DNA from 2 places in the Paraburkholderia caribensis genome. Region 1 is predicted to be linked to the other one. Evidence: riboswitches for the same ligand, from Rfam matches in the RefSeq annotation. Region 1 holds a riboswitch; the other holds the start of a gene.
What was found. Region 1 has a riboswitch for fluoride ahead of C2L66_RS40380 (voltage-gated chloride channel family protein). Riboswitches for the same ligand answer to the same signal wherever they lie in the genome.

Region 1 (4,415 bases):
CGGGACATCGCACCGACTGCTGTCTGTCAGACAACGGACATAAGCGAGCCGACGAGCGACTGACAGTTCTGTAAAAAGAGATTGGTAGCCGTTGAGAAATCGATCGCGACCTGTTACGCGACCGAGCGGCCAACTCGGCCAAACTCCACCGGAATCTTCACGTAGCTGAGATCGACGTCTTCTTCCGCGAGCGCGTTCATCAAGCGCTGGCATGCCTGCTCATCGACGGAAACGGTGATGGCAAGCGGCTGATCGGCAAGTTCGAAAAAGCCGGCCGAATGGAACTTGCCCGCGTGATCGAACCCTTCGGCACCAGTCATCAACGTTCCGCCCGATGCGCCGTGCTGTTCGGCGAATTTCAGCAGCCAGTCGCAGATTGACTGATGTCCATGCTTACGGTTCTGTTCAGTGAAAAACGTCAATTGATAGCCTTGCATTGCAGACTCCTTTTCAGGTGTGACGGGTTACGGAAAGCGTGGCCATGCCCAGCGCGGTCATGACTAACGAACCACCGACGTGCAGCGCAAGCATGCCGACCGACCACCCGAGTCGGCCATCTCGAATCAAGGTCAGCAGCTCGGCAGAAAAAGTCGAGAATGTCGAGAGCCCGCCAGCGAGACCGGTGATTAGGAAAAGGCGCCACGCAACAGACAGACCTGCCGTCGAGCCGAAGAACGCGATCGCAAACCCGACGATATACGCGGCGATCAGATTGCACGCGAGCGTTCCCATCGGAATGTTTGGCACGAGCGCGTTCATCGTGACGCTCAAGCCATAACGGGCGAGTGCGCCTAGCATCGCGCCGATGCTGATGGCGATAAGCGAGTACGCCCCTGTCATGATTTAAGTTCCGCTTGACGTTGGGTGCGCATGCGCAGTGAGCTGATGCGCGGCGGGGAGTTCGCAGAGGAACATCACTGCGTGGACCTTGCGCAGCTCATCGGCGTGCTCGCGCATAAAGTCACGCAGGCGTTCTTCTGTGTCGACCAGTTCGAGACACTGCGGATGCCGCATTCCGCTGATTTCTGGATGCTGATGAGAAAGCTGCTCTCCAGGCAGATACCCTGAACTGATTTGATGCAGCATCGCTTGCATGATATTGGACCTCTTCGCGACAGATATCAGGTGATGGGCGAGCGCAGGTGCGCTGAGGCGATGCCAGAACCGCGTCGCTCGGGCGCGGGTCGCAAGCGGGAAGTAAAGTCGCAGCGCCGCAATGCGCTGGTTGTTGCTTTGCTGAATCATTGGCCGCTTTCCCCTGCCGTCACTGCCGGATCAATATACCCACGCGGCTGCTTGCCATTCGCAACCAGTGTCACCGCTGTTGCTTTCTGCGGTCGAGACCCGCCGGGTTCGGCACGCTGTATTCCGTCTGGCACCGGCAGTCGGTGTTTGCGATGTTTGCCATGCCCGACGCGCTGCGCGTGATAGATGCCCGCATGGCCAGAAAACAGATACGCGGTCACGCAGCCGATTGCGGCAAGCGGGCCGATGCCCGTGCCGAACAACTCCATGGCCATGATCGTGGTGGTGATCGGCGTATTTGCGGCCCCGGAGAACACCGCAACGAAGCCGATGGCTGCCATCAGCGCGAACGGCATATGCAGCAGCGGCGCCAGTGCATTGCCGAGGGTCGCGCCGATGTAGAACAGCGGCGTGACCTCGCCGCCCTTGAAGCCTGTACCAAGCGAGGCAACGGTAAAGCCGAACTTTGCGATAAAGTCCCACGGCTGCATCGGCTGCTGAAACGAGCGAACGATGTCGGGAATGCCGAGGCCAATGTAGTGATAGGCATCGAGCGCCCACACGGCGGTCGCTATGACGATTCCGCCCACGAACGGGCGCAACGGCGCATATGGGATGTAGCGCTTCACCAGCGCGCCGAGCTTGTGCGCGCTGGTTGCGAATGCCATGCCGACCAGACCGAACGCAATGCCGGCGATCACGACAGCAACGACGCTCCATGCGCTGATCGGCGCGATCGTGCCGACCGCATAGTGGACGTGATGGACGCCCCATGCCAGACAGACCTGATCGGCGACGATGCCTGCCACGATGCAAGGGAAGAGCGCGTCATAACGCATGCGTCCGATTGCCAGCACCTCGAGTCCGAACACTGCACCGGCCAGCGGTGTGCCGAACACCGACGCGAATCCTGCGCTCATGCCGATCATCAGCAGGATGCGACGATCTTCACGTTCGAGGCGGAACGCATGGGTCAGCTGGTCCGCGAGTGCTGCGCCCATCTGCACGGCCGTGCCCTCCCGTCCGACCGACGCACCGAACAGATGCGAGACGATCGTGCCGCCGAGCACGAGCGGCACCATGCGCAGTGGTACGACCTTCTTCGGATCGTGGATTTCGTCGATGATCAGGTTGTTGCCCGCAATGACTGGCTTACCCAGCAGGTGGTACAGCCAGCCCACGGCGAAGCCCGCCACGGGCAGCAGCCAGATCGCCCAGCGGTGAGCCTCGCGCCACGCGGTTGCGCTATCGAGGGAAATGAGGAAAAAGGCGGAGGCGCTACCTGCGAGAGCCGCGGCGACGCAGGCGATCAGAAACCACTTGCCCAGATAAGGCAACAGTTCGAGTTGTTCAAAGCGTTTGAGTTTGTGCATTGGTCATGTGCGCGATGTTGCTTGGCCTGACCAACGAAAAGGATGTGGGCGCGAGCGCCTACAGTCCCGACGATAGTCAGGTAACTGTAGGCGTCATTAACCGCGCCGTTAGCGCGATGGTTAAAGGAGGAACGCCATCTCCAATCAACTCGGACTATATAGCATCCGATGACAGCGAACAACCGTCTCTCTTCCCTGATTCAGCCGGGGAAGATCTGAATTGCGCCGCGATTCGCGGTAACGGTGTTTCCTGACGGTCCGTTTGAAATCCGCTAGCGGCCATTGCATTGAATGTTCGGCGAAGGGCTGCTGTGGGTCGGCTACGGAATTTGGGGGGGCCGCTCGGCGACGCGCGATCATCGGCGAGCTTCGAACTGCCGGGATCGGCCAGATGCGGTCGTTCGAGCGGGGCCAACGCGCATGCCGGAGCGGCGCTTGATGTCCGTACTCCGGTCACGCGCCCGTCGCGCGCTCGCCTATTGACCCATGCTCCGGAGATTGATAGGATGGCCTCACTTTCAAAACGCCCTCCCGGTCCGCCGGGAGGGCGTTTCGTTTTGGTTCCTGCAACCAAAATGGAACCCTGGAATGAAAGCCTCTCTTGAAATCCGATCTGGCTCGGATGCCGGTCTCGGATATGTGCAGTATGGCAATGGTCCAATTCGCGTGCTGGTCATGCACGACTGGCTCGGCGACCATTCCAGCTACGATGCAGTCATGCCTTGGCTCGATGGCCATTCGTTTAGCTACGTTTTCGTCGATTTGCGCGGCTACGGGCAATCCATCAACCTGGACGGTGAATTCACGGTCGAGGAGATTGCAGCCGATTGCCTCATGCTCGCTGACCGACTGGGTTGGACGCACTTCCATATCGTCGGCCACTCGATGACCGGAATGGTCACGCAACGTATTTCGGCGGACGCGCCGTCCCGCGTCATAAGCGCGATCGCCGTATGTCCCGTTTCCGCAGCTGGAAATCGGTTGAGTCCTGATGCACTGGCTTTCTTTGCCAGCACCATGCAAGACGACGATGCCCTTCGGAGGTTGTTTCGCTTCGTCACCGGAGGACTGTCCGATTCGTGGGCTGAACGCAAGGCCCGACAAAGCCGCGACACAGTCTCACCTGACAGCCGGGCCAGATACCTCGAAATGCTCGTCACGGCGGACTTCGTCGATGACGTTCGGGGTCTTGAAACACCGTATTTGGTCATCGTCGGTGATAAGGATCCCGGACTGGATTCGGAGGCAATGGCGCGCACTTTTCTCGCATGGCATCCGAACGCAGAACTGCAAGTTATCCCCAACTGCGGTCATTACCCGATGCAGGAGTGCCCGCCATATTTCGCAACCGTTATCGAAGGCTTCTTGAAACGCAGTACCACCTGACTTGACTGGCCGCAGGAAAGCCGGAAACGGACATATTCAGGCACGGGCCTGGATTGTCCGCACCGGGTCGGGTGCTGCCGATCATGGCCATCGACGGCGAGGCACGCGACCCGCAATTCTCATCGGGCAATAGTCGGCCAATAGTTGCCGTTCGCGTAAGATGGAAGTTCGTGGCCTCAATGACCGCTTCCCCGTTTACAGGAGCCATTAGCTATCGCAGCCGCCCATCGGAGTCAGGCCTCGGCAGAAACTTCGGCCTATGGCAGGATGTGCCGAGCAATAAACCCTGCGACAGGTCGAGCTATGTCCTGTGCGAACTAGGCGTTATGCGACGGGTTAGAGTGGAATTTTTCCGGCGGGCACTTCGACACCGGGATCGACCCAGCGCTGCGTGACGCACGTGCAAATTTT
Region 2 (4,415 bases), on a different replicon from region 1:
CGTTGCTGGCAAGCCGGCTGGCGTTGTCCGACAGCAGCGCGAGCCGGCCGCGCACGCGGCGCGCGAACACCCAGAACGCAATCGCGACGAATACCAGCGAGCCGAGCACGGCCGCGACGATCAGCGACTGCTGCCGCTCCCGCGCCGCCGCGGCCTCGGCCGAACGCACCGAATCGAGCTGCCGCTCCTGCGCCTGGAACGCCGCGATCTGCGCGCGAAAGCCGTCGAGCACGTCGGTTCCGGCAAGGTCGCGAAAACGCTGCAGCACGTCGCGCCGGCGTCCCGAGCGGATCAGGTCCTGCACGCGGTCCGACCATTGGCGGTACATCTGCACGGCCTGGCGGATCTGCGCGGCGCGCTCGACTTGCGTGGGATTGTCGGCGACCAGTTCGGCGAGCCGGTCGATGCGACGGTCGACGTCCATCCAGAACGCCACGGGCGTCGAGGTATCGCGTGTGCCGCTGACGACGGCGCCGCGCAACCGCACCGATTCCAGCAGCACGGGCGCGAGAATGCTGGCTGTCTGCCGCAGCACATCCTCGCTATGCATGCTCCAGCGCTCGGCCTGTTCGGCATCCGACTGCGCCTTGATGAGACCCGACAGCAATGCCAGTTCGAAGACAGCGGGGATCGCAATCAGAAGCAGGCCTTTGGTCGTCAGTCTCATGCGCGCGCCGGGAGAGTCGGAAGCCGGCGGGTCGCGCCGGGGACGGCACATTATGTCGGCGATTGCAGTTCATGACAAAGCGCAACCCGGCGGGCGCGTCGCCAAGCTGGTGCAGGAGGCAGCCGATCGCGGGCGCCGGGCGTGGCGCATGTTCAGGGCGCGTTCCGCCGCGCTGGCGCGCCAATTACCGCGTTATTGATTCGTATGGAAATAGCAAGCAAATCATAGGTATATGCCCGTTTTTGGGATATTTGCATGCCCCGATTTCGCGCTCATGCACACTTAATGTGCCGATATCGCGGCGCGCGTGCCGGGAAGGTGGAGTAATCGAAACGCTTCGAGGCGGCATCGGCCCATTCCAGTGCAGCATCGCACCGACAACACGCGTTAGCGCATCCATTTGGCCCACTTCTTGCATTCGATGCCCGCTTTTTGCGCATCGCAGGAATCAAACGGATGGACAGTCTGAAAACCGGCACCGATACCCTCTTTCTTCTGCTCGGCGCGGCAATGGTGCTCGCGATGCACGCGGGCTTCGCGTTCCTCGAACTGGGTACGGTCCGTAAGAAAAATCAGGTCAATGCGCTGGTGAAGATTCTGGTCGACTTTTCGGTGTCGACGATCGCGTATTTCTTCATCGGCTACACGATCGCTTACGGCGTCCAGTTCTACGGCAGCGCCGAAACGCTCGCCGCGCACAACGGCTATGCGCTGGTGCGCTTCTTCTTCCTGCTGACGTTCGCCGCCGCAATTCCCGCGATCGTGTCGGGCGGCATCGCCGAGCGCTCGAAGTTCAACCCGCAACTGTTCGCGACCTTCGTGCTCGTCGGCTTCATCTACCCGTTCTTCGAGGGGATCGTCTGGAACGGCCACTTCGGCATCCAGACCTGGCTCACGCAGGCGCTCGGCGCGCCGTTCCATGACTTCGCGGGCTCCGTGGTCGTGCACGCGTTCGGTGGCTGGGTCGCGCTGCCTGCCGTGATGCTGCTCGGCGCGCGCCACGGCCGCTACACGCGCGACGGCCGTATCGCCGCGCATCCGCCGTCGAACATTCCGTTTCTCGCGCTCGGCGCGTGGGTGCTGGCCGTCGGCTGGTTCGGCTTCAACGTGATGAGCGCGCAGACGATCGACAAGATCAGCGGCCTCGTCGCCGTCAACTCGCTGATGGCGATGGTCGGCGGCACGCTGACCGCGTGGCTCGCGGGCCGCAACGACCCGGGCTTCACGTATAACGGCCCGCTCGCCGGACTGGTGGCCGTGTGCGCCGGCTCGGACGTCATGCATCCGCTCGGCGCGCTGCTGACGGGCGCCGTGGCGGGCGGGCTGTTCGTCTATATGTTTACGATCGTGCAGAACCGCTGGCGCATCGACGACGTGCTCGGCGTGTGGCCACTGCATGGCCTGTGCGGCGCATGGGGCGGCATCGCGGCGGGGATCTTCGGCCTGCACGCGCTGGGCGGACTGGGCGGCGTGTCGTTCGCGGCCCAGGTGATTGGCACGCTCGGCGGCGTCGGGTTCGCGACGCTCGGCGGCACGCTCGTCTACGGCGTAATCCGGATCACGGTCGGGCTGCGCATCGACCAGGAAAACGAATTCAACGGAGCCGATCTGTCGATCCACAAGATCACGTCGACGCCGGAACGCGAAACGGTCGGCTGACGCACCACTGCAAGCCCGTGGCGTCTGGTGTAACCTCGCGTTTCCGGGGTCGGCACATGCCATCAGGCGCGCCGCCGGTCCTTCGTACCAACGTGCGCGCCGATGTTAGACTGGCGCGCGCCGGAGATGGCATTCTCCTAAACCGCCCTCGTGGCTGATGATGCCTGCTTCGCCCGGACCTGCGGACGTTGCAGCATCACGCCTCGCCGCAGCCCGGTTCGTCGATGTTCGGCTTTCCAGGCTTGCTCATGTATCTGTCCATTCTTGCCGTCGGTATCGGCGGCGCACTCGGTTCGCTGTTTCGCTGGTTTCTCGGTCTGCGCCTCAACGCGCTCTTTCCGGCGTTGCCGCTCGGCACGCTCGCCTCGAATGTGATCGCGGGTTACATCATCGGCGTCGCCGTCGCGTACTTCGGGCGCAATCCGCAGATCGCGCCCGAATGGCGCCTCTTCATCATCACGGGCCTGATGGGCGGCCTGTCGACGTTCTCCACGTTCTCCGCGGAAGTCGTCCAGCACCTGCAGCAAGGCCGCCTCAACTGGGCCGCTGGGGAGATTGCGATTCACGTGGCGGCGTCGGTCGTCATGACCGTGCTCGGCATCGCGACGGTCGCCGTCGTCTCGCGCTGAACGGCACGCGCGCGCACCCCGCGCGACGCGCCCAGCACGACGATGACTGACACCTGCCGTTCATCAAAAGATCATTGCTGAACGCTGCCGCGTGGGCGTCGCGTGGCTGTATCATCGTCGTCATATGCGGCGGACCTCGTGACGGCCCGTCACGCATGCATCGCCGCCGAACGCGCGACGAGCCTTGCATCGTCGCATCGTCGCAAAAAAGGGCTTGGGCCGGACGGCGCGCGCAGCGCCCGCTTCGCGCGCATCCCACGCAAGCCAGCTGGGGACCTCTTGAAGTACAGATATCTTTCGCGTCGTTCGTTGCTTCCTCTGCGGCGCAGCGCAGAGGAGTTGTCGTTTGCGTTTTCCGAGCTGCTCGCGCAGCCGCTGAGCCGGCCCGAAGCAGCCGCACGTTTCGAAACCCTGTGGAACGAAGTCAACGACGCCGCGCAGTCATGCGACGACAGCGATACCGCCTTCAGCTATATCGCGCTGCTGCACAGCATGGACCAGCGTTGGCGGTTCCTGAGATCGATGAACTAGCGGGCAAACAACCGTGTCCTCCGATCCGTCCGATAACGAGCCGACCGATAACGAGCCGACCGGGTCGGCAGCGCGGCCACCCCGCCGCGCCGACGAAATCGAAAAGGACTTTCTGGATCGGCCGACGTCCGGCATTCCGCCCGACGTCGCCCGCGACAAGTTCGAGCGCCTGTGGGATGAGACGAACGCCCTCGCCGCATCGTCGATGATGTCGGCGCAACGCCTTCCGTATATCGCGCTGCTCAAGCGCATGCATACGGCGTTCGTGGAGCGCTATCCGCGCTGAACGGCCGGGCGCGAACGGCTCTCCGGCATCGCGGCGGCACGCGCGGCCGCCACGCGGGGTCATGACTTCGCGGGACGTCCCGTCTTTACCGCTTCGAGTTCCTGAACGGCCGCGATCAGGCGTTTGGCGGGCGACACGGCGAGCAGATTCAGGCCCGCGCGCAGCAGTTCGCTCTTCTTGACGGAAATGCCCGCGTCGAGACAACGCTGCTTGAGTTCGGCGATCTTCGCGTAGTCGGATTTCGGCATGGTGAAGCTGTCGCGGACCACTTTTTCCTTCTCTTTCTTCGCACGCGGCTTTTTTTCGGGAGCGGCGGCGGATGCCGGCGCGGTCTTCGCTGTCTTGACGGCCCTGGCTTCCTTAGGCGCCTTCGCAGGGGTCGCGTTCGCAGCAGAACTTGCACTGCTGGCGGGCTTGACTGCCTTTTCCGTCTTTGCGCTCTTCGCCGCCTTCACAGTGCCCGCGGTCTTCGTCGTCTTCGTCGTCTTCGTGGCCTTCGGGCTCGCGCCTGCCGCTTCCGGCGCAACTACGGGCGCCTGCTCGACCGTCGCTGCCTTCTTCGCTTCCGAAGTCCGTGATGCCTTCACTGCGGGCTTTTTGGTTTCGGCAGCCGGTTCCTTCGCGCTCTTCGGGAAGTGGTAGG

Region 2: linked by a shared signal. The riboswitch ahead of crcB (fluoride efflux transporter CrcB) and the one ahead of C2L66_RS40380 (voltage-gated chloride channel family protein) in region 1 are both predicted to bind fluoride.

The regions. Positions count from the first base shown of each region.
Region 1 is NZ_CP026104.1:407,622-412,036, reverse strand. It holds gene C2L66_RS40395 (DUF190 domain-containing protein) at 114-437, opposite strand; gene crcB (fluoride efflux transporter CrcB) at 451-840, opposite strand; gene C2L66_RS40385 (hypothetical protein) at 844-1,245, opposite strand; gene C2L66_RS40380 (voltage-gated chloride channel family protein) at 1,242-2,618, opposite strand; fluoride riboswitch at 2,699-2,769, opposite strand; gene C2L66_RS40375 (alpha/beta fold hydrolase) at 3,207-4,004, shown strand.
Region 2 is NZ_CP026101.1:2,173,640-2,178,054, forward strand. It holds gene C2L66_RS09640 (sensor histidine kinase) at 1-667, opposite strand, end outside; gene C2L66_RS09650 (ammonium transporter) at 1,124-2,326, shown strand; fluoride riboswitch at 2,440-2,500, shown strand; gene crcB (fluoride efflux transporter CrcB) at 2,575-2,955, shown strand; gene C2L66_RS41590 (hypothetical protein) at 3,058-3,486, shown strand; gene C2L66_RS09665 (hypothetical protein) at 3,500-3,772, shown strand; gene C2L66_RS42345 (hypothetical protein) at 3,832-4,415, opposite strand, start outside.